One region of the Mesorhizobium sp. M0938 genome, then DNA from elsewhere that is predicted to be linked to it. Evidence: riboswitches for the same ligand, from Rfam matches in the RefSeq annotation. Region 1 holds a riboswitch; each other region holds the start of a gene.
The links. Region 1 has a riboswitch for thiamine pyrophosphate ahead of thiC (phosphomethylpyrimidine synthase ThiC). Riboswitches for the same ligand answer to the same signal wherever they lie in the genome.

Region 1 (5,354 bases):
CCAAGACCTTCATGATGGCTCACGTGGCTGAGGTATGAGCGGTGCGCCGGTCTCGTCCGCCGGCAGGTAGAGATCGCCGCCCTCGCGGTATTTCGCCGCCATCGCCGCCATGCCCTCTTTCTGCGCCTCGGCACGGATGTCGTGAGAGATACGCATCGAGCAGAATTTCGGTCCGCACATCGAGCAGAAATGCGCCACCTTGTGCGCTTCCTTGGGCAAAGTCTGGTCGTGGAAGGACCGCGCCGTTTCCGGATCGAGCGACAGGTTGAACTGGTCCTCCCAGCGGAACTCGAAGCGCGCGCGGGAAAGCGCATCATCCCTGACTTTCGCTGCCGGATGGCCCTTCGCCAGGTCGGCGGCGTGGGCGGCGATCTTGTAGGTGATCACGCCGATCTTGACGTCGTTGCGATCGGGAAGGCCGAGATGCTCCTTGGGCGTGACGTAGCAGAGCATGGCGGTGCCGAACCAGCCGATCATCGCGGCGCCAATGCCTGAGGTGATGTGGTCATAGCCCGGCGCGATGTCGGTCGTCAGCGGTCCAAGCGTATAGAACGGCGCCTCGCCGCAGACGGCGAGTTGCTTGTCCATGTTCGCCTTGATTTTGTGCATCGGCACGTGGCCAGGCCCCTCGATCATCACCTGGCAATCCTTCGCCCAGGCGATCTGCGTCAGCTCGCCGAGCGTTTCCAACTCGGCGAACTGCGCCGCGTCGTTGGCATCGGCGATCGAGCCCGGACGAAGGCCGTCGCCGAGCGAGAAGGAGACGTCGTAGGCTCTGGCGATGTCGCAGATCTCCGCGAAGTGCTCGTAGAGGAAGCTTTCCCGGTGATGGTGCAGGCACCATTTGGCCATGATCGAGCCGCCGCGCGAGACGATACCCGTGACCCGGTCGACGGTCAGCGGGATGTAATGCAGCCGCACGCCGGCGTGGATGGTGAAATAGTCGACGCCTTGCTCGGCCTGTTCGATCAGCGTGTCGCGGTACACCTCCCAGGTCAGATCCTCGGCAATGCCGCCAACCTTCTCGAGCGCCTGGTAGAGCGGCACCGTGCCGATCGGTACCGGCGCGTTGCGCACGATCCAGTCGCGGATGTTGTGGATGTTGCGGCCGGTCGACAGGTCCATCACCGTATCGGCGCCCCAGCGGATCGCCCACACCATCTTTTCGACCTCTTCAGCCATCGACGATGTGACGGCGGAGTTACCGATATTGGCGTTGATCTTCACCAGGAAATTACGGCCGATGATCATCGGCTCGCTTTCGGGATGGTTGATGTTGGCGGGAATGATCGCCCGTCCGCGCGCCACCTCGTCGCGGGCGAATTCGGGCGTGACGAAATCGGGCAGCGTCGCGCCGAAAGCCTCGCCGTCGCGCTCAAGCTTGCCGCGCAGGATCTCGCGACCAAGGTTCTCGCGGATGGCGACGAACTCCATTTCGGGTGTGATGATGCCGGCGCGCGCGTAGGCAAGCTGCGTCACCGCCTTGCCTGCTTTGGCCCTGAGCGGTCGGTGGCGGATGGGAAATTCTGGCGTCAGGCGTTCGCCCGTCGCGAATCCGTTGTCCTCCGGCCGGACATGGCGGCCGTCGCAGCCCTCGACATCGCCGCGCGCCAAGATCCATTCGTGGCGAAGCCGGGCCAGGCCTTTTTCGATGCTGGTTTCGACAGCCGGATCGGTATAGGGGCCCGACGGATCGTAGACGGTGACGGGCGGCTCGCCGGCCGTGGGATGGACGGAAATCTCGCGCATCGGCACCCTGATCTGCGGGTAGAGGACGCCGGGCTTGTGGATTTTCCGCGAGGCGGGCAGTGGTCCCGTCGACACGGCGGGGGTGAGGGCATTCATCTTGAGGCTCCTTTGCTCATGCATTGGAGACCCAGTTCTGTGCCGGAAGGATGAAAAGACGCTTCTGTCGACCTGCCGAAACAGGACTTCGGGCGTGAACTCCCGCAAAGCGCTTGCACCGTCCCTACGCCAGTATGAACTGGATCAGGTTCAACGGGTCACTGCGCCGCGAAAGCCAGCAGTATCTCAGCCCCTTGCCGGGACTCCCCTGGTGAATGCCTCAAGTTGAACGGGCCGGGGTTGTCTTGTCAAGCGCATGTTCGTCCTGCGGCGGCGGTGGGCGGCAATCAAATTGGGCCCAAATTGGGCCGATGGCCTCGCCACGGGTCGCGGAGAAGTTCCGCGGCAGATAGGGCAGGTGTGGCCAAAGCTGCATTTGCCTCGTCAAATGACATTGACGTAGACGGAACTGCTGCGTTTCAAGGATCTTAAGCCGTCAATGCCTGATCGGAACAGAACTGGTGGGCCGCCCGAACGCCCCACAAACATCGTGCTCTCGATCACCTCCTATTGTCGCCGGAAAAGGGGTGATCGACCAATCGATCAAGTCGACCGCTCGCTGAAGGGCGCCCTCGGTTTCAGCACGGCTGGGCGAAGTGGCAATGACATGTCCAATCCAGTCTCGGAAATCCCCCTTCCTGACGATCGGTGTCTTGGGTTCAACATTCAATTTGACCTCGGCCACACCTGATATAGCAGCTGCCTGAGTGTCGCCACCAATCCAGTCCAGGGTGCCATCTTGACCAGGAAGCAGGAATCGCGCGGCCGCAGTATGCGAATGCTTTTTGCGCAGATCCCATTCCTCGCCAATGACAAGCTTGATGTGCTCGGTGACGAGGTCGACACCGTAAGCTAACTGGACCAGTTGAGGGTCGGGCGCGCCACTAAGACGCGGATTGACTTCAATGACAACTGGGCCGCGTTTCGTGCACCGGAGTTCAACGTTAGTTGGCCCCCAGCCAAGGCCGAGAGCCCGCAAACAGCTCAGCGAAACATCGGCGATGCGCTCACGCTCCTGATCGGTTAGCAGGGCCGGATACGTCACCTCACGTATGACGAAATGGGGGAGGGGACCAAAGTCATTGGCGCAAATCGCAACGACCTCATTCCCCATAACATTAATGCTATAGAACGGGCCCTGTGCGAATTCTTCGACGAGTATTTTCGGTGTAGACCGCCATATGTGCTTTCCGCCCAATAGATAGGTCGTATGTTCGGCTACGTCTTCGAGGCTGCGGCACAATCGGACACCTATGCTGCCGCTGCCTACTGCCGGCTTAAGAATCACGGGCAGGCCGATCTCTGCAGCCGAGCTTTCTACCTCCGCCGCATTCGTTGCCAACCGATAAGCCGGTATTGGAACGCCGGCCTGCGCGAGGAGTTGGCGTTGCTTGAATTTGTCGCAGCTTCGTTCAATCGATTCAGGGTTCGGTCCCGGTAGATCGAAATGCCGGCAAAGCTTGCCAACTGTCGCATAGATCGATTCATGGTCCCCGGCAAAGCCAGTAATGCCAACAATGTCGTGGGTAGCACGCAGCCGCGAACTTTCGCGGACCAACGCTTCGAGATTGCCAGTGTCGACACGGATTGCCTCAACGTTTTCCGCCGAAAGATAGTCGTACCGAGGTGGATCAGCCGTCAGAGTAATTGGATGAAGACCAAGACACTGAGCCGCTTGGACGTATAGCTGACCAGTACCCCTATGGCCTTCGACCAATATGAGCGCTCTTCTTCTTACCATTGCTGTTAATCCCGATGTTGCGTGCTGGCGGCGGTCCGAGGGTACCGGTGTCACTTTTGTGGCCGTGCCGGACCTCAGACTCGGGGTGCCGTACCATTGTCAACGACTGACGGTTGTAAAAATCTTGTAAATTGATTTGAAGGATCTGTTGCAGCGTTTTTGATTAGGGCGGCGTCGGAGGCTTGCTCCGTTCAAACCAGGTTAGCTGGGGTTGGTGTGTGATCCCGTGGGCCTGGGCGTGACCTGCCCCTCGGGTAGGGCACGCCAAGCTACATCAAACTCGCAGCACAAGAACATGCGCTCTGGTCATACTGGCTCATGGTGAGCCCTGAATCTGGAACCGGCCCGATGTGTAAGCTGCGAGCCGTCAAACGGCCCCATTCAATCATGGAGTCACATCATTTAAGATCGCGAAAGCTGTCATTGCGGGTTACGGAACTGCTTTCCGATGACATTCGAAGATGCGATCGGGCGTCAGAACCGGATCGCTGACCGCCGCTTCCACCTCGGCGAGCCCGGCTGATATAATCAGGTCTGAGGCTGCGCGCCCTGTCGTTCCCAGCATTTACATTAGGCAGCCTTGCCAAGATTGTCCCGCAGCAGAACCTGCCTGAGCGCATCGACGAACGTCCGAATATCTGTCGTACTATGGGCAGGCGTAACCGTCACCCTGAACCGCTCGGTTCCCACCGGAACACTCGGCGCCAGAATTGGCTGAACGTATATTCCATGCTGATCCAGAAGCTGGCGGGACGCTTCCTTGCAACGGAATGGATCACCAATAAGCACAGGAATGATGTGGCTTCGGGTCGGCATGACGGGGATGCCCGCCTCTTTCAGCAATCCGATTAAAAGTTTCGTTTTCCGGTGCAGATCAATTCGTTCTGAATCTGAATCGCGAAGATGGCGCAGCGCTGCCAGCGCACCAGCCGCCAGCGCTGGCGCAAGCGCCGTGGTGAAAATGAAACCGATCGAGAAGCTTCGTATGCTGTCAACAATGGAGGCAGGTCCGGTCACATAACCCCCCATCGAGCCGAACGCCTTACCTAGCGTCCCTTCGATGATGGTTGGACGATCCATGATGCCAAGTTCCGCGGCAATGCCGGCGCCTTTCGGACCGTACATTCCCGATGCATGAACTTCATCCAGAAACGTCATTGCGCCAAATTCGTCCGCCATGTCACAGATTTCTTTGATCGGTGAAATGTCACCGTCCATTGAATATACCGATTCAAAAACAATGATCTTGGGTCTTGCAGGATTTACACTGCGCAGAAGCTCCCGCAAATGCGCAACGTCGTTATGCCGGAAGACGCGCTTTTCGGCCCGGCTGTTGCGGCATCCACTAATAATTGAAGCGTGGTTGTGCTCGTCAGAAAAAATAATTGTGTCCGGCATCAAAGATGCCAATGTACTCAAGGATGAATCGTTTGAGCTGAAGCCGGAAACAAAAATCAATCCTGCTTCCTTATTGTGGAAATCTGCAAGCTCCCGCTCGAGCAACACGTGGTAATGGTTGGTGCCACCAATGTTGCGGGATCCTCCCGATCCTGCGCCGTTGGCATCGATGGCGCGCTTCATTGCCGATAGCACTTTGGGGTGCTGCCCCATACCGAGATAATCATTAGTGCACCAAATGGTTATCTCTTTTCGGCCGTCGGGCCTATTGAGCCAGGCCTTTGGGAAGTTGCCAGACTGACGCTCCAGATCGGCAAATTCACGATACCCGCCACGGCCTTTGAGTTGCTCGATTCTTCCGGCGAAATAC
Region 2 (5,354 bases), on a different contig from region 1:
GCGTGGGATCGGGGACATCGCGCCCGGCCCACGCGCGATGATAGACTTCGCCGCTGCAGAAGAAGACCAGCGTCGCCAGCGTCAGCGCCACCGCACTGCTGCTGCCGGCGAAATAGTCGAACAGCGCGGCGACGCCGCGCATGCCGGATCCCTGAGGGGCGGCGAGCTGGATCGCAACGCCCATCGCCAGCCCGAGTGCATTGCCAAGATTGTAGTAGCCGCCAGGACCGGCCATACGCGCCCGGATCGCCGCCGCAAATCGTGAAGGCGCCTCCGCGGTCCGGCCAGAACCCGTAGCCTTCGGTTTTCCGTCAAGACTCGACGGTTCGAAGGACAAGAGATCGGCGAGCGCCGAGGCAGTGCGCCATTCGGATAGCGCGTCATCCCGGCGGAATGGCGCGTGATCGTTGTCAAGTCGCATCGGATCCTCCTCCGTCATGGAGCCGACGGTTCCGGGGAGCTCGAAGCTTCCGGCAATCGGCTATGATCGACGGACCAAGGTTGTGCGACCCCGGCTTACGGATGGCTTACGGGCGTTTTTGACTACGCTTTAGCAGCGGGCGCGCTCGCTCGGTCTCGCGTCGGCTAGCTTGCCGTCGGCGCGAAGCGCTGCGCGACGTGGTCGGCGATCGCCAGGCTTGAGGTCAGGCCGGGGCTCTCGATGCCGAACAAATTGATCAGGCTCCTGACGCCGTGCACCGTCGCGTCCTGGATGACGAAGTCGGCATTGGCTTGGCCGGGACCCGAAAGCTTCGGCCGGATGCCGCTATAGGCGGGCTGCAGGCTGCCATCGGCAAGGTCCGGCCAGTATTTGCGGATCTCGTCGTAGAAGCGCTCGCCACGCGTTGGATCGACGCGATAGTCGAGTTGATCCGTCCATTCGACGTCCGGCCCGAAGCGGGCGATGCCATCGAGATCGAGCGTCAGATGGACGCCGAGGCCGCCAGGCTCGGGTACGGGATAGACAAGCCGCGAGAACGGCGCCCGGCCGCCGACCGAAAAGTAATTGCCCTTGGCATAGCGAAGTTCTGGCACGAATTGCGGGTCGAGCCCGTCAAGCGAGCCGGCAAGTGCTGTGGCGCCAAGCCCGGCGGCGTTGACGAAGCGCGCGGTGGCGATTTCAAAGCGCTCGCCGCTGGTGCTGTCGACCGTGTCGAGCACGATGCGCCCACCCTCGACATGGCCGGAGACGATGCGGGTGTTGAGGCTGAGCGCCGCCCCGTGCTCTTCGGCGTCGCCCAGCAGCGCCAGCATCAGGGCGTGGCTGTCGATGATGCCGGTGGCGGGAGACAGCAGGGCCGCAGTGCATCGCAGCTTGGGCTCCAGCCTGCGCACCTCGGCGGCGGTCAAGGGCACCAGGTCGCCCGCGCCGCAAGCAGAGGCGTTGGCCAGGATGGAAGCGAGCACCGGCTCCTGTTCGGCATCCGTGGCGACAATGAGCTTGCCGCAGCGCGCATGCGGGACCGCCCGCTCCTCGCAATAACGGTAGAGCTTTTCCCGGCCTGCCACGCAGAGCTTGGCCTTCAGCGACCCTGCAGGATAGTAGATGCCGGCATGGATGACCTCGGAATTGCGCGAGCTCGTTCCGGTGCCGATCGCGTTCGCAGCCTCGAGGATCAGGGTGTCCAAGCCGCGCTGCGCCATCTCTCGCGCGATCGCCAGGCCAACGACGCCGGCGCCGGCGACGATGCAGTCGACATGGTCCATGATCAGGCCACCTCAGCCTTGTTGTTATGCCTGATAAGCCGTTCGGTGGCCATGTGCCGGCGACGCGCGTGGACGGCTTCGCGCAGGTTCTCGCGTTCTGCGGCTTCGAAGCTGAAATTCTGCATGTCTGCGTCGATCCGGCAATCCTTGGAAAGGGCTTGACACCCCTACAAGAAACAGCTGCATCAAACAGCATAATGCAAGAGGGGCATACCTGCCGATGCTCCGGACCTACGTCCCGGCATGCAGGACAGGAGGCATCATGGACGCTCGACCGAATTCTCCCGAAGCTCGCGACATCAGCTACCACATGCACGGCTACACCAATGCCCGCAAGCATGAGGAGGCAGGGCCGCTCGTCATCGAGAAGGGCGACGGCATCTATGTCGAGGATCTCGCCGGCAACCGCTATATCGAGGCGATGGCCGGGCTTTGGAGCGTCGCGGTCGGCTTTTCGGAGAAGCGGCTGGTCGATGCGGCGATGCGCCAGATGTCCAAGCTGCCTTACTATCACGACTTCGGCTCCAAATCGCATTCGCCGCTGATCGATCTCGCCGAGAAGCTGGTGCAGATGGCGCCGGTGCCGATGAGCAAGGCATATTTCACCAATTCCGGTTCCGAGGCCAACGATACGGCCATGAAGATGATCTGGTACCGGTCGAACGCGCTCGGCCAGCCGGCGCGCAAGAAGATCATCAGCCGCAATCGCGGCTATCACGGCGTCACCATTGCTTCAGCGAGCCTGACCGGCCTGCCCAACAACCACATATCCTTCGACCTGCCGATCGCCAATGTGCTGCACACCTCGACGCCGCACCACTGGCGCGAGGCGCTGCCGGGCGAGAGCGAAGAGCAGTTTTCAAGCCGGCTTGCCGACGATCTGGAAAGGCTGATCCTGGCCGAGGGACCGCAAACCATTGCCGCCTTCTTCGGCGAACCGATCATGGGCGCCGGCGGCGTCATCGTTCCGCCGGCCGGCTATTGGGAGAAGATCCAGGCGGTACTGTCGAAATACGACATCCTGCTCGTCGCCGACGAAGTCATCTGTGGCTTTGGCCGAACCGGCGAGATGTTCGGCTCGCAGACCTTCGGCATCAGGCCCGACATCATGGTGCTGTCGAAGCAGATTTCTTCGTCGTACCTGCCGATCTCGGCCCTGCTGATCAACGAAAAGGTTTTTGAGCCGATTGCCGACGAAAGCAATCGCATCGGCACCTTCGGGCACGGCTTCACCGGCGGCGGCCATCCCGTCGCGGCGGCGGTCGCGTTCGAGAACCTGAAGCTGATCGAGGAGCGCGATCTTGTCGGCAATGCGCGCACGGTCGGCGCGCATATGCAGAAACGGTTGCGCAACCTCGCTTCGCACCCGCTTGTCGGCGAGGTACGCGGTGTCGGCCTGATCGCGGCAGTCGAACTGGTCGGCGACAAGGCGAACAAGACCCCGTGGGAGACCGCCGGCGCGCTGGGCGGGCTCGTCAATGGCTTCCTGCAGCAGAACGGCGTCATCTCGCGCAACATGGGCGACGCGCTGGCCTTCTGCCCGCCGCTGATCATCACCGAGCCTCAGGTCGATCAGATGGTCGACGCATTCGAAAGATCGCTCGAAGCCGCCGCCGAACAGGTCGGGTCACAGGGCTGAACAGGCCACCCGAAGGCAGAGGCTGAATTGGCGTTGCGATTGGCACTGGATCATACTTGAACATCCTTTGCGCCGGTGCTACGTCCACCGATATCGACAGGGGCGCTCCGTATTGCCGGGGCTGAGATGGTGGGCGTCAAGCCTTCGGTCCCTCAAGCTGATCTGGGTAATGCCAGCGGAGCGAGGCGACAATGTTTTCAGGTGCACAGATTTCCCTCTATCCGATGTGCGACGATTTCGTCGGCGTCATCCTTGGGGCGCTTTCGGCGATGGATCCCTATCGCCCGAATTTCCGCATCGAAACCGACGACATTTCGACGCTGATCGTCGGTCCGCCGGAACAGCTTTTCCCGGCCATGCGCGATCTGTTCGCATCGGCAGCGGCGAGCGGCGTGCACTGCGTGTTGTCGGCAGCGGTGTCGCGTGGCTGTCCGGGCGAGCCCGACGATCCGATCTGCACGCCGATTTCCGGCAGCAGCCATAAACTGTCCCTGGCCGAGCGCATCGACGCGGCGCGGGCGCATGTCGACAGTGCGAAAAAACTCGGACAAGAGGTCGCCGCACAGTTCTCGCTCTATCCGCTCGGCGAGGGCCATCACATGGACGAGATCTACGGCTGCATCGAATTTCTCAAGACTTCGGGCGTCTTCGACAGGTCGAAGAATTTCTGCACGAAGCTGAGGGGCGATGCCGGGCCGGTGTTCGCGACGTTGTCGGAGGCCTTCCTTCGCTTCGGCGCGCCGCAGGGCCATGTCGCGCTCGATCTCACCGTGTCGGCGAACAGCCCGAGCCCTCGGTAGGTGTCGATATCAGCCGGCCTGCAAACGGCGGTCTCCAGACAATGCAAGTTCGCGCTGCCCCTCACCCTTATCTTCTCCCCGTTCTTCAGGGAGAAGGTGCCGGCGGGCGGATGAGGGCAGCGCCGATCGACAGTGACTAAAGAGCCGCAAACACGCTTTTCACCGCATCGGCCGTCTTGGAGACGACGATGTCGGCCTCTTCGCGCGTCAGGCAGAGCGGCGGCGCGAAGCCCAGAATGTCGCCCTGCGGCATGGCGCGACCGATGACGCCGCTTGCCGCAAGAGCGGTCGCGACCTGCGGCCCGATCTTCTGCGAGGCGTCGAAGAACACGCGGTCGTCCTTGTCGGCAACGAACTCGATTGCCGCCAGCATGCCGTCGCCGCGTACCTCGCCGACGTTTTTGTGGCCGCCGACGGCTTTCGCCAGTTCGGCAAGGAAATAGGCGCCGGTCTCGCCGGCGTTGGTCACCAGGTCCATCTCGTCGATCAGTTCCAGGTTGGCGACACCGGCGGCAACGCAGATTGGGTGCGCCGAATAGGTCCAGCCGTGGCCGAGCGAGCCGAGCTTGTCGGAGCCCTGCACCAGCACTTGCCAGACCTTGTCCGCGACGATGACGCCCGACAGCGGCGCATAGGCCGAGGTCAGGCCCTTGGCGATGGTGATCAGGTCGGGCTTGATGCCGTAATGGTCGGAGCCGAACATGGTGCCCAGCCGGCCGAAGCCGGTGACCACTTCGTCGGCAACCAGCAGCACGTCGTACTTCTTCAGAACCGCCTGGATTTTTTCCCAGTAGAGGGCGGGCGGCGGCACGATGCCGCCGGTGCCGAGGATCGGCTCTCCGATAAAAGCGGCAACCGTGTCCGGGCCCTCAGCCAGGATCATCTCTTCGAGCTTATCGGCGCAATACTGCGAGAACTGCTCCTCGCTCAGCGAGCGGTCGGCGCGGCGGAAATAGTAGGGCGCCTCGGTGTGCAGGATCGGCGCACGCGGCAGGTCGAAGGCGTTGTGGAACAGGTCGAGCCCGGTCAGCGATCCGGTCATGACGCCGGAGCCGTGATAGCCGCGCCAGCGCGAGATGATCTTCTTCTTCTCCGGCCGGCCGAGCACGTTGTTGTAGTACCAGATCAGCTTGATGTTGGTTTCGTTGGCGTCGGAACCGGAAAGGCCGAAATAGACCCTCGACATGCCTTGGGGCGCCCGGTCGATG
Region 3 (5,354 bases), on a different contig from region 1:
GACGGCTTACGGCGCTCTCACCGGACGAATAGGAATGGATCTGGATTCTAGGCCTGAAGATTTGGAAGACCGTATCGCTCGCGAAGGGTGCGGCCACCGTCGAAAATATCCGAACGCTCCAGCAAAGGCATCACATCGTCGATGAAGCTTTGCAGGTCACCGGGCATGACGGGCGCCATGACGTTGAAACCGTCGGCCGCTCCGCCCTCGAACCATTGCTGCATCGTGTCGGCTATATCGCGGCCATTTCCGACGGCGAGCAGATGACCGCGGCCGGCTGCGAGGCGCATGAGCAATTGTCCCAGCGTCAGCCTGTCCCGCCTTGCGATTCCGACCAGCACGCCGACCCGGCTCTGGCTGGACCGGTTCGGCTGTGCGCTCGATAGGGGCGGTAGCGGCGCGTCGAGATCGGCATTGGTTAAATCCTCGCCGAGGAGTTCGCCGAGCTTGGCAAGTACGTGGTCGGTTACGGTAGAGCCGTTCAGCTCTGCCAGCCGCTCTTCGGCTGCTTGTCTGGTATGAGCGACGATCGGCACGATCCCCGGAAAGACAAGGATCGTATCCGGATCGCGCCCGGCGGCGGCTGCTCGTGATTTGATGTCGCGATAGAAATCCTGCGCTTCCGCCAGCGTCGCCTGTACGGTGAACACGATGTCGGCGTAACGAGCGGCGAAGGCACGGCCTGCTTCCGACGAGCCGGCCTGTGCCAGGATCGGCCGACCTTGAGGCGATCGCGGTACGTTGAGCGGGCCAGCGGTGCGCACGAACGGACCGGCGTGATCGACTGACCGCACCTTGTCTGGATCGAAGTATCGCCCGGCAGCCTTGTCCGGCTTCCTCGCATCGGGAGCCCAACTTTGCCAGAGCGCTATGGCTGCGTCGATCACGTCGGTTGCGCGGGCATAGCGTTCGTCATGCTCCGGCATCGCGTCCAGTCCGAAATTACGGGCCTCGAGCACGTTGGACGAGGTGACGATATTCCAGCCCGCACGGCCTTTGCTGATGTGGTCGAGAGAGGCAAAGCGCCGAGCCAGGTGGAACGGGTGATCGAAGCTGGTCGATGCAGTTCCGATCAGTCCGATCCTGCTGCTGACGGCGGCGAGCGCTGACAGAATGACCAGGGGATCCATGGCGTCGGAAAGATGCCGATCAGCGCCGCTCTGCAGGGCCAGCACGTCGCCGAGGAACAGGGCGTCGAAACCGGCAGCCTCGGCGCGACGGGCGATATCTACCCAATAATCGAGGCTGGTCGAGGCAAGCGGGTCGCTTTCGGGCATGCGCCAACCGGCCTCGTGACTACCGAGGCCAAAAATCACGGCATTGAGATGCATGCGCCGCGGCGGGCTCATTTTTCGTCGGCCAGGTAGGCGTTGCTGTAATAGACTGCGAAATCGGGTCGTTCGCCGACCGGGTTTCCATCGCCGTCGCGCAGGATTCCGGCCTTGAATAGGTAGTCGCCGATAGCCTCCATCTTTGCGGGATCGATCGTGCCGATCGCGCCGGTGGGGCTTTGCAGGTAGTGGCCGTCGACCAGCGCCTTCAGTGATGCCTCGATCAACGGACGGTTGGTCAGCACGTCGCTGTTCGCTGCGATCAGCATATCAGCCGCTTCTTGCGGATGTTCGACGGCGAAGGCGTAGCCGCGCCTGGTCGCGGCGATGAACGCGGTTGCCGTGTCCTTGTTCTTTTCGAGATAGGCTCGGCTCGAGCCAATGAAATTGGTGTGTTGGTCAGGCACGCCGAAATCCGCGTAGCGGAAGGCGCGCTGGGCCTTGCCGTCAAGTTCCGCTTTGATCCCCTCCCAAGTATAGACTTCGAGCGTAAAATCGACTGCGCCATTGGCCAAGGCCTCATAGGCGGAGGTGCCCAGCGTCACCGTTTCGAATTTGCCGTCGCCGCCGTCGTGGCGGATGATGGTGCCGATCAGCGCGTTCTCCCAGGCGCTGCCGAAACCGCCATAGGTCAAGCCGTCCAGGTCCTTGGGGGAGCGTATATCGGCGCGGTCGGCATTGAACACTAGCCTGCCGGTTTCTGTCTGCATGATGGCGTAGGTGGCGACGAGGTCGGCGCCGGCCGTGCGTTGGGTGAACAATCCTATGGATCCCAGTATACCGAAATCGGCGACGTGGTTGGCGATCAGCGTACCGGCCGCTGTGTCGGTGTAGGGCAGGATCTGCAAGTCGAGCCCGGCCTCGGTGTAGAAGCCTTTCGCCTGGGCGACATAGAGCCCGACATGGTTTGTGTTCGGCGTCCAGTCTAGCGCGACGGTGACAGTCTGCTGGGCGCAGACCGACGTGACGGGTCCGAGCCCGGCGATCAATGCGGCAGCAATGAAGAGGCGTCTGGAAAGCATGGTCATGTCCTTTGATCGGGCTGTTGATCGAGAAGAGTATCGAGGATGTCGGCTTCGATGGCGCTGGCTTCCGGCGAGGCAAGATCCTTGCGCGGGTGCGGAAGAGGTATGGCGATTTCACGCAGCACGCGGGCAGGGCGGCGGCTCAGCACATAAATGCGATCGGACAGGAAGACCGCCTCGCGGACATCGTGGGTGATCAGCAGGACGGTCCAGCGGTGCCGGTCCCACATCGTCTGAAGCCAGCGCTGCATGCCGGTGCGCGTGAGGGCGTCGAGTGCGCCGAACGGTTCGTCGAGCAACAGCATGGCGCGGTCCTGCACGACGGTACGCAACAGCGCGGCGCGCTGGCGCATTCCACCCGAGAGCTGTGCGGGATACTTATGCTCGAAGCCCGCAAGGCCGAATTCTCCGAAGAGCGGTGCTACTTTGCCGCGGGCCGCCTTGCGGGACATGCCCTGCACTTCAAGTCCGAGCGCGGTGTTGTCGATAACCGTGCGCCAAGGCATCAGGGCATCGCGCTGCGGCATGAAGGCAAACGGTCGTCGCGCTTCGGCAAGTGGTCGGCCGTCGAACCCGACATCGCCGCCGTAGCCGTCGAGATCGCCCGTCAGCAACCTGAAGATCGTGGATTTACCAGCTCCGGAGGGCCCAAGGATTGAAACGAATTCGCCCGCCTCGACATGCAGGGTGATGCCGGCAAGCACGTCGATATCGCCAAGACTCTTGCTGACTTGGCGCAGTTCCAGCCGCCTGCTCATGGTTTTCGTGCGGTATCGAGCCGCTCCCATGGCATGGCGGCGCGCTGGATCAGCACAGTCGCGGCAAACAGGGCCAGCGTGAGCAAGGCGCTGACCAGCACAGCCGCGAGCACGAGATCGGGCCGGAAATTGTTCTTGGCGTTGAGCATGTAGATGCCGAGCCCTTTGGCCGCCCCGGCATATTCCGCGAAGATGGCGCCCACCACTGCATAGGTGATCGAGATGCGCAGTCCGGCGAAGAAATAGGGCAGCGAGGAGGGCAGGCGGGCCAGCAGGAAAATGCGCATGCGCGAAGCGCCCATCGAACTCAGAAGCGCCGAGATATCCCGATCGGTCGATTCATAACCTTGCACCAGCGCGACCAGCATGGGGAAGAAAGTCACGAGCGCGACCAGCATGATCTTCGGCATCAGCCCAAAGCCGAACCAGAGAACGACCAGCGGGGCGATCGCCACCAGCGGCAGGGTCTGGCTGATGATGAACACCGGGAACAGGGCGCGGCGCAGCGGCTTGAAGAAATCGATCAGCACCGAAAGGATGAAGGCAACGGCCAGCGAGCAGGCGAAACCCGCTAATGTGGCGCTGATCGTCGGTATGGTGTTGTCGAATAGCGCCTGGCGCTGCTGGATGACCTGGGCGAGGACACGTGAGGGTGTCGGCAAAGTGGTGGGCGAGATGCCCGAGATACGCGCATAGAGCTCCCAAGCCAAGACCAGCATGCCGACCGACAGCAAGGCCGGTCCAATCTTGGCGAACAAGACCGCGATTCGCGGTGCGGCGCGGAAGGGCTGGGACATGCGGGACCTCCGGCGCGAGATATCAGCGCGGGGTCGGGCTGTTGGCCGAGACCGCGATCGTGACATGGCCCTCGAGCGGGCCGACGAAATCGCCGGACATCGGAAAAAGAAAGATCTGTGCGCCAGAAAACATCGCCCGCCTCGCTCCGCTGGTATTATCCAGATCAGCTCTAGGGTTTACGGGCTTGCAGCCCATCTCTCAGCCCCGACGATACGGAGCACCCCTGTGGATGGCGGCAATTAAACAGATAAAGCGTGGGGCTGCAAGTCTGCGTCCAGCGTGAAACCTCAGGGTGAGAGTTTGAGGTACCGTCAGGGACATTTGAGCAAAACAGAAAAGCCGGCATCCTGTCGAGATTTGGGAAAAGGCGTCGGTCGAGCGGATGTTTTCCGTTCGTCGCCACCATTATTGATGCCGCGCGTTTGATGAATGGTGGAAGCGTGAAGATATAATTGCATACGTTGTAGGCAACGGGTTTCTCTATCGCCAATCGCGACCCGCGCCTCGGAGAGCCAAATGCAAGAATTCATTCTTTTTGCGATCGTGGGGTTTGTAGCCCAAGCTGTAGACGGGGCTCTCGGCATGGCCTATGGGGTGGTTTCCTCGACGACACTACTGGGGTTTGGCGTGTCTCCTGCGCACGCTTCGGCGTCAGTTCACGCGGCTGAGTTGTTTACCACCGCAGCCTCAGGTTCGGCTCATCTCTATCACCGTAACATTGACTGGAAGCTCTTCTGGCGGCTGATGCCATTTGGCGTGCTCGGCGGCGTTCTCGGCGCTTTTGTGCTCACCTCGTTCGAGGGAGCCGTCATGAAGCCGTATGTGACCACATATCTTGCGCTTGTCGGAGCTTGGCTCCTGTTCCGTTCATTCCGGCGGATTCCCAGTAACCCGGTCCCTGCAGGCGCGGTGCCTCCTCTTGGACTTGGTGGTGGCTTTCTGGATGCCGCAGGCGGTGGCGGATGGGGACCCATCGTAACGACGGGCCTTCTCGGTTTTGGCGGAACGCCCCGCTACGTTATTGGTACGGTAAATGCCAGCGAGTTCCTCATCACGCTCTCAGTGTCTCTGACCTTCTTGTTTGCGTTGCTGACGGGCCATTGGGAAGAGGCAGGAGAGCTGACCGAAAATCTGGTCGCCGTTGCCGGCTTGGTTCTTGGCGGCGTGATCGCAGCGCCGATGGCCGGATTGATGGTGAAGTCGATCGCTGAAAAGACGCTCCTCAGACTCGTTGGAGGTGTCATCATACTGCTGGCAGGCTGGCAAACCGCGGAGCTTTTCGAATTGGTGTAAATGTCGTGAGGTTCCAGTTCCCATGACGCGCAGACTATCGAGTTCCACGCACTGTCTTCGTTTCTCCGGCGGCCGTGACGGAGACAAAAACTCACTTCCAAAATGGAACGAAGAGTCCCCTTTGTTGTTTGGCTCGCTTGGACAACCAG
Region 4 (5,354 bases), on a different contig from region 1:
GCGGTCGTCCAACCTGGTGCCGCCGCGTTGCGCCAGCATGTCCGAATAGCCGCCGGCATACTCGATCCAGCGGCCATCGCCATCAGGTGCAATCAGGCTGGTCACGGTGCGGTCGAGGAAATCGCGGTCGTGGCTGACCAGGATGACAGTACCGGCAAAACCGGCGACCAGTTCCTGCAGCAGTTCCAGCGTCTCCATGTCGAGATCGTTGGTCGGCTCGTCGAGCACCAGAAGGTTCGCCGGCCGCGCCAAAACACGAGCCAGCAGCAACCGTGCCCGCTCGCCGCCCGAAAGCTCACGCACCGGCGTGCGCGCCTGTTCCGGTTTGAACAGGAAATCCTTCATATAGGAGACGACGTGGCGCTGCTCGCCATTGATGACAAGGTTCTCGCCGCGCCCGTCGGTGAGGTATTGCGCCAGCGTTTCGGCCGGATCGACCGCCTCGCGCTTCTGGTCGAGCGTGGCGATCTCAAGATTGGTGCCGAGCCGCACCATGCCTAAGTCCGGCTTCAATTCACCGGTCAGCATCTTCAAGAGCGTCGTCTTGCCGGCGCCGTTCGGCCCGACCAAGCCGACACGGTCGCCGCGCTGGATGCGGGTCGAGAAGCCCTTCACCACGGTGAGGTCGCCAAAACTTTTCTCGATGTTCTTGGCCTCGATGACCAGCTTGCCGGATTCGGCGGCGTCGCTTGCCACCATGGTCGCCGCGCCCTCGGCGCCGCGATGGCCGCGAAAGCGCTGGCGCATGGTCTGCAACTCGCCGAGCCGGCGCATGTTGCGCTTGCGCCTTGCCGTCACACCATAGCGCAGCCAGTGCTCTTCGCGCACGATCTGGCGGCCGAGCTTGTGCTGCTCGCGCTCTTCCTCTTCCAGCACGGTGTCACGCCATTCCTCGAAATGGCCAAAGCCCTTGTCCAGCCGGCGGGTCTGGCCGCGGTCGAGCCAGATGGTGGCGCGCGATACGCGCTCGAGGAAGCGACGGTCGTGCGAGATGACAATCAGCGCCGAAGAGGTGCGGGCAAGCTCCTCCTCCAGCCATTCGATAACCTGGAGGTCAAGATGGTTGGTCGGCTCATCGAGGAGAAGAATGTCGGGCTCCGGCGCCATGACACGGGCAAGGGCGGCGCGCCGCGCCTCGCCGCCAGACAGATCGCCCGGCCGTTCCTCGCCGGACAGGCCAAGGTGCTCCATCAAGTAGGTGGCACGGTAAGGATCGTCAGCGGGTCCGAGCCCCGCCTCGACATAGGCGCGGACGCTGGCGAAACCGTCCATGTCGGGCATTTGCGGCAGGTAGCGCACTGTCGCCGAAGGCTGGCGGAACACCTCGCCATCCTGCGGCTCGATCAATCCCGCAGCGATCTTCAGCAATGTCGACTTGCCCGAACCGTTGCGGCCGACCAAAGCGATCTTGTCGCCCGCCGACGCCGTCAGCTCCGCCCCGTCGAGCAGCGGTGTGCCACCGAAGGTCAGTTTTATCCCGTCGAGATTGAGAAGTGGCGGCGCCATGTCAGCTTTCAGGTAGGGGAAAAGGATGGGCGAGCAACAGCGCGCGGCCGCTGCCCAGCGCGATTTCGAGCCGGCCCTTGACTTCGTTGGAAATGGTCAACGACGAGCCGAACGCCACTTCGACATGGTTCAGCGGCCATTTGGCGCCGGTAACGGTCAGGCCGGAAAGGTCGGAGAAGCCGAGGATCGAAAACAGCGTGCCGTCGGTGTAATCGAAGCCGGTCTTTCCGGGAAGCAAGGGGATGCCTTCCTGTGCGCCGCTAGTCAAAAGCACCTCTATGCCTGCCTCGGCCAGTCGGATGCTGAGCGCGAGGTGCAGGAAGGCGTGGTCGGTGCGCTTGCCGCCGAACGCGCCGGCGAGCACGAGGCTGGTCGCGCCGCGTTCGAGCGCGGCGGCGATAGCCAGTTCGCCGTCGGTCTTGTCCTTTTCTGCCGGAAAGACCTGGCGGGGTACGGCGGCCAGATCGTCCGGCAAATCCGCCGGCACCGAATCAAAGTCGCCGACCCAGAGTTCCGGCGTCAGGCCCAGCGTCCGAGCATGGCCGATGCCGGCGTCGGCGGCGATGACACGGGAGCCTTCGACCTGGCGGTCGAGCAGCGGCGTGCGGATAAGATCGCCGCCAAGCAGGATGGTAAATTTGCTCATATGCGTGGCCCTTACCAGCCCTGCTTGCGAAACGGAAGGCCGTGCTCCGGATGCCCTGCAAACTTCAGCTTGCGCAGCACTTCGGCCGGGCCTATGTGTCGAAACGCTCTAACGGGGTGCTGGACGCGATCTTCGCGGACCGGCTGAGAGGCAACAATGCCAACCCGCTGAACCTGATCCGGTTTGTACCGGCGGAGGGATTAGACGTTTCGGACAACCCGACGCCTCAATTCCTTTCAATGCCAACGAAGGAGGCGCCGATGCGCACGCTGTTATACTCTCTTGTTTCGGCAATGCTGCTTGCGGCATCCATTCTGGGCGGCACCGGGCCGGCATCCGCGCAGGAGAAACTCACCGTCTATACCTATGAGAGCTTCACCGCCGAGTGGGGTCCAGGCCCCGCGGTGAAGAAGGCGTTCGAGGCGGAATGCGGCTGTTCTCTCGAATTCGTCGCGGTCGCCGACGGCGTCGCGCTGCTCAACCGCGTCAGACTGGAAGGGGCCGCGACCAAGGCCGACATCGTGCTCGGCCTCGATACCAATCTGACGGTGGAAGCCAAGGCCACCGGCCTGTTTTCGCCGCATGGCCCGGTGTCGGACGTCAAAGTGCCGGGGGGCTGGAGCGACGATATTTTCGTGCCGTTCGACTATGGCTATTTCGCCGTCGTCTACGACACCGAAAAGCTGAAGACCCCGCCGAAAAGCCTGAAGGAATTGGTCGAGGGCAATGCCGATGAGAAGATAGTCATCCAGGATCCGCGCACCTCAACGCCAGGTCTCGGCCTGCTGTTATGGGTGAGGTCGGTCTATGGCGACAAGGCGCCGGAAGCCTGGGCCAAGCTCAGGGCAAAGGTGCTCACCGTGACGCCGGGCTGGAGCGAGGCCTATGGCCTATTCACTAAGGGCGAGGCGCCGATGGTGCTGTCCTACACCACGTCGCCGGCCTATCACATGGTCGCCGAGAACACCGAACGCTATCAGGCGGCCTCCTTCGAGGAGGGCGAATATCTGCAGATCGAGGTCGCCGGCATCACCACGTCAGGCGCGAAGAACCCGCTGGCGCAAAAGTTCCTGACCTTCATGACCGGGCCGAAATTCCAGAACGTCATCCCCGAGACGAACTGGATGTTCCCGGCCGGGAAAACCGACAAGCCACTCAACCCGGCTTTCGACAAATTGGTCAAGCCCACCAAGACCTTGCTGTTCAGCCCCGAAGAGGTCGCCGCCAACCGCAAGGCCTGGGTCGACGAATGGCTGTCGGTGATGAGCAAGTAGCTTCTGATTGACGATGATCACTCTACGGCGCCCCCCTCTGTCCTGCCGGACATCTCCCCCACAAGGGGGGAGATCGGCCGTCATGCCGGCTTTCGCCAATCTCCGACATTGCCGGAATGAGCGGAGCGCTGAACCTGCCAATCTCCCCCCTCGTGGGGGAGATGCCAAGTGGTGGCAAAGAGGGCAGGACAGAGGGGGGCGCGAAGGAACGCAATCCTCGCTAAGAATCTCGAATCTGGTGGTCTAGCGTGCAACGCGCGCCATCATCGGATTCCCGCATCACCGCCGGCATTCTTGCGCTCGCCGCTATCGCATTGCTGATCGGCGGTGCGTTTGCCGGTCTCATCGTCGAGGGCGCGCGCGACCTGTCCGGCGCCGCGTCGGCCTTTGATTCCTACCTCTTCCGCATCGCCCGTTTCACCCTGTGGCAGGCGCTTCTCTCGACGCTGTTCTCCGTCGTGCCGGCGTTGTTCGTTGCGCGGGCGCTGTCGAGGCATCCGCGGTTCTTCGGCCGCGGCTTCATCCTGCAGCTCTTCGCAGTGCCGCTGGCGCTGCCGGCCATCGTCGCAGCGCTCGGCATTCTGGCCCTCTATGGCCGTGCCGGCTATTTCGCCGGTGTGCTCAGCGCGATTGGCGGTCAGGGCTGGCCGGGCATCTACGGCCTGTCCGGCATCCTCGTTGCCCATGTCTTCTTCAACCTGCCGCTGGCCACGCGGCTGTTCCTTGAGGCGCTGAGTACCGTGCCGGTCGACCAGTGGCGACTGGCGAGCCAGCTCGGCATGGGCGCCAGACCCGCCTTCCGGCTGATCGAATGGCCGACGCTGCGCGCGGCACTGCCGGGGGTCGCCGGGCTTGTTTTCATGCTTTGCATCACATCCTTCACCATCGTGCTCACGCTGGGCGGCGGGCCGCGCGCGACGACACTGGAGGTCGCCATCTACCAGGCGCTGCGTTTCGATTTCGATCCCGCCCGCGCCGTCACGCTGACGCTGCTGCAGATCGCGTTGACCTTCGTCGTGGTGCTGGCACTGATGAGGCTTGGCGCCAACACCGTCGGCGATGCCAACCTGCCGGTGGCGCAGCGCCGGTATCTTTCGGCCGGCCTTCCCGAGACCGTGCTGAACACAACATTGATCGTTCTGGCGTTGCTGTTCGTCGCCGGGCCGATGGCGGCCACGGTGATGTCGGGCCTTGGCGCCGATCTCGGCCGGCTGGCGGGCGAAAGCGCGGTGCGGCAAGCGGCGCTGACCAGCGCCGTGCTCGCCTTGCTGGCGGCGCTGCTTTCCGTCGCCCTGTCACTGTCGCTCGTAATGGCGCGAAGGGCGCTGGACTTGAAGCGCAGCGCCGGTGCCAAGACGCTGCTCGAACATGCCACCGATACCGGCGCCGGCTTCGTCCTCGTCGTGCCGCCCATCGTCATCGGCGCCGGCTGGTTCCTGCTCTTGCGTACCGTCAGCGATGTCTTTGCCATCGCCCCTGTCATGGTCGTCACCGTCAATGCGGTGATGGCGATGCCGTTTGCCATCCGCGCTATTCGCCCCGGCTATGATGCGGCGAGCGAACGCCACGAACGGCTCTGTCTGCTGCTTGGCATTTCGGGCTGGAGCCGGTTTTGGCTTATCGACTGGCCGTCGTTGCGGCGGCCGCTCGCCACCGGCTTCGCCTTTGCCATGGCCTTGTCGCTCGGCGATCTCGGCGTCATTGCGCTGTTCGGCAGCGACGCCCTGCAGACGCTGCCCTATCTCTTGCTGGCGCGCATGGGCAGTTACCGTACGATGGACGCCGCGGGCTTGGCGTTGCTGCTCGGCCTGGTCTGTCTCGCGCTTGTCCTGGCCGCGGATCGGCTGGGGCGGGGAGAAAAGACATGACGCTCAACAGCACGGAAAACGGTACGGCTGTGCGGCTGGAAAAGGTCTCGTTCAGCCATA

Region 2: it holds a riboswitch for thiamine pyrophosphate, as region 1 does, so the genes downstream of both, NKH73_RS11605 (YkoF family thiamine/hydroxymethylpyrimidine-binding protein) here and thiC (phosphomethylpyrimidine synthase ThiC) in region 1, are expected to answer to the same signal.
Region 3: it holds a riboswitch for thiamine pyrophosphate, as region 1 does, so the genes downstream of both, NKH73_RS16145 (ABC transporter permease) here and thiC (phosphomethylpyrimidine synthase ThiC) in region 1, are expected to answer to the same signal.
Region 4: it holds a riboswitch for thiamine pyrophosphate, as region 1 does, so the genes downstream of both, thiB (thiamine ABC transporter substrate binding subunit) here and thiC (phosphomethylpyrimidine synthase ThiC) in region 1, are expected to answer to the same signal.

Annotation. Positions count from the first base shown of each region.
Region 1 is NZ_JAMYNS010000030.1:28,918-34,271, reverse strand. It holds gene thiO (glycine oxidase ThiO) at 1-13, opposite strand, end outside; gene thiC (phosphomethylpyrimidine synthase ThiC) at 10-1,845, opposite strand; TPP riboswitch at 1,949-2,065, opposite strand; gene NKH73_RS30920 (ATP-grasp domain-containing protein) at 2,282-3,586, opposite strand; gene hemA (5-aminolevulinate synthase) at 4,157-5,354, opposite strand, start outside.
Region 2 is NZ_JAMYNS010000005.1:351,820-357,173, forward strand. It holds gene NKH73_RS11585 (hypothetical protein) at 1-421, opposite strand, end outside; gene NKH73_RS11590 (NAD(P)/FAD-dependent oxidoreductase) at 586-1,707, opposite strand; gene NKH73_RS11595 (hypothetical protein) at 1,710-1,832, opposite strand; gene NKH73_RS11600 (aspartate aminotransferase family protein) at 1,970-3,346, shown strand; TPP riboswitch at 3,435-3,547, shown strand; gene NKH73_RS11605 (YkoF family thiamine/hydroxymethylpyrimidine-binding protein) at 3,538-4,146, shown strand; gene NKH73_RS11610 (aspartate aminotransferase family protein) at 4,283-5,354, opposite strand, start outside.
Region 3 is NZ_JAMYNS010000008.1:118,629-123,982, forward strand. It holds gene NKH73_RS16130 (LLM class flavin-dependent oxidoreductase) at 48-1,349, opposite strand; gene NKH73_RS16135 (ABC transporter substrate-binding protein) at 1,346-2,359, opposite strand; gene NKH73_RS16140 (ABC transporter ATP-binding protein) at 2,356-3,114, opposite strand; gene NKH73_RS16145 (ABC transporter permease) at 3,111-3,911, opposite strand; TPP riboswitch at 4,035-4,147, opposite strand; gene NKH73_RS16150 (sulfite exporter TauE/SafE family protein) at 4,429-5,205, shown strand.
Region 4 is NZ_JAMYNS010000002.1:169,273-174,626, reverse strand. It holds gene NKH73_RS03515 (ABC-F family ATP-binding cassette domain-containing protein) at 1-1,506, opposite strand, end outside; gene NKH73_RS03510 (thiamine diphosphokinase) at 1,508-2,152, opposite strand; TPP riboswitch at 2,255-2,369, shown strand; gene thiB (thiamine ABC transporter substrate binding subunit) at 2,413-3,426, shown strand; gene thiP (thiamine/thiamine pyrophosphate ABC transporter permease) at 3,675-5,294, shown strand; gene thiQ (thiamine ABC transporter ATP-binding protein) at 5,291-5,354, shown strand, end outside.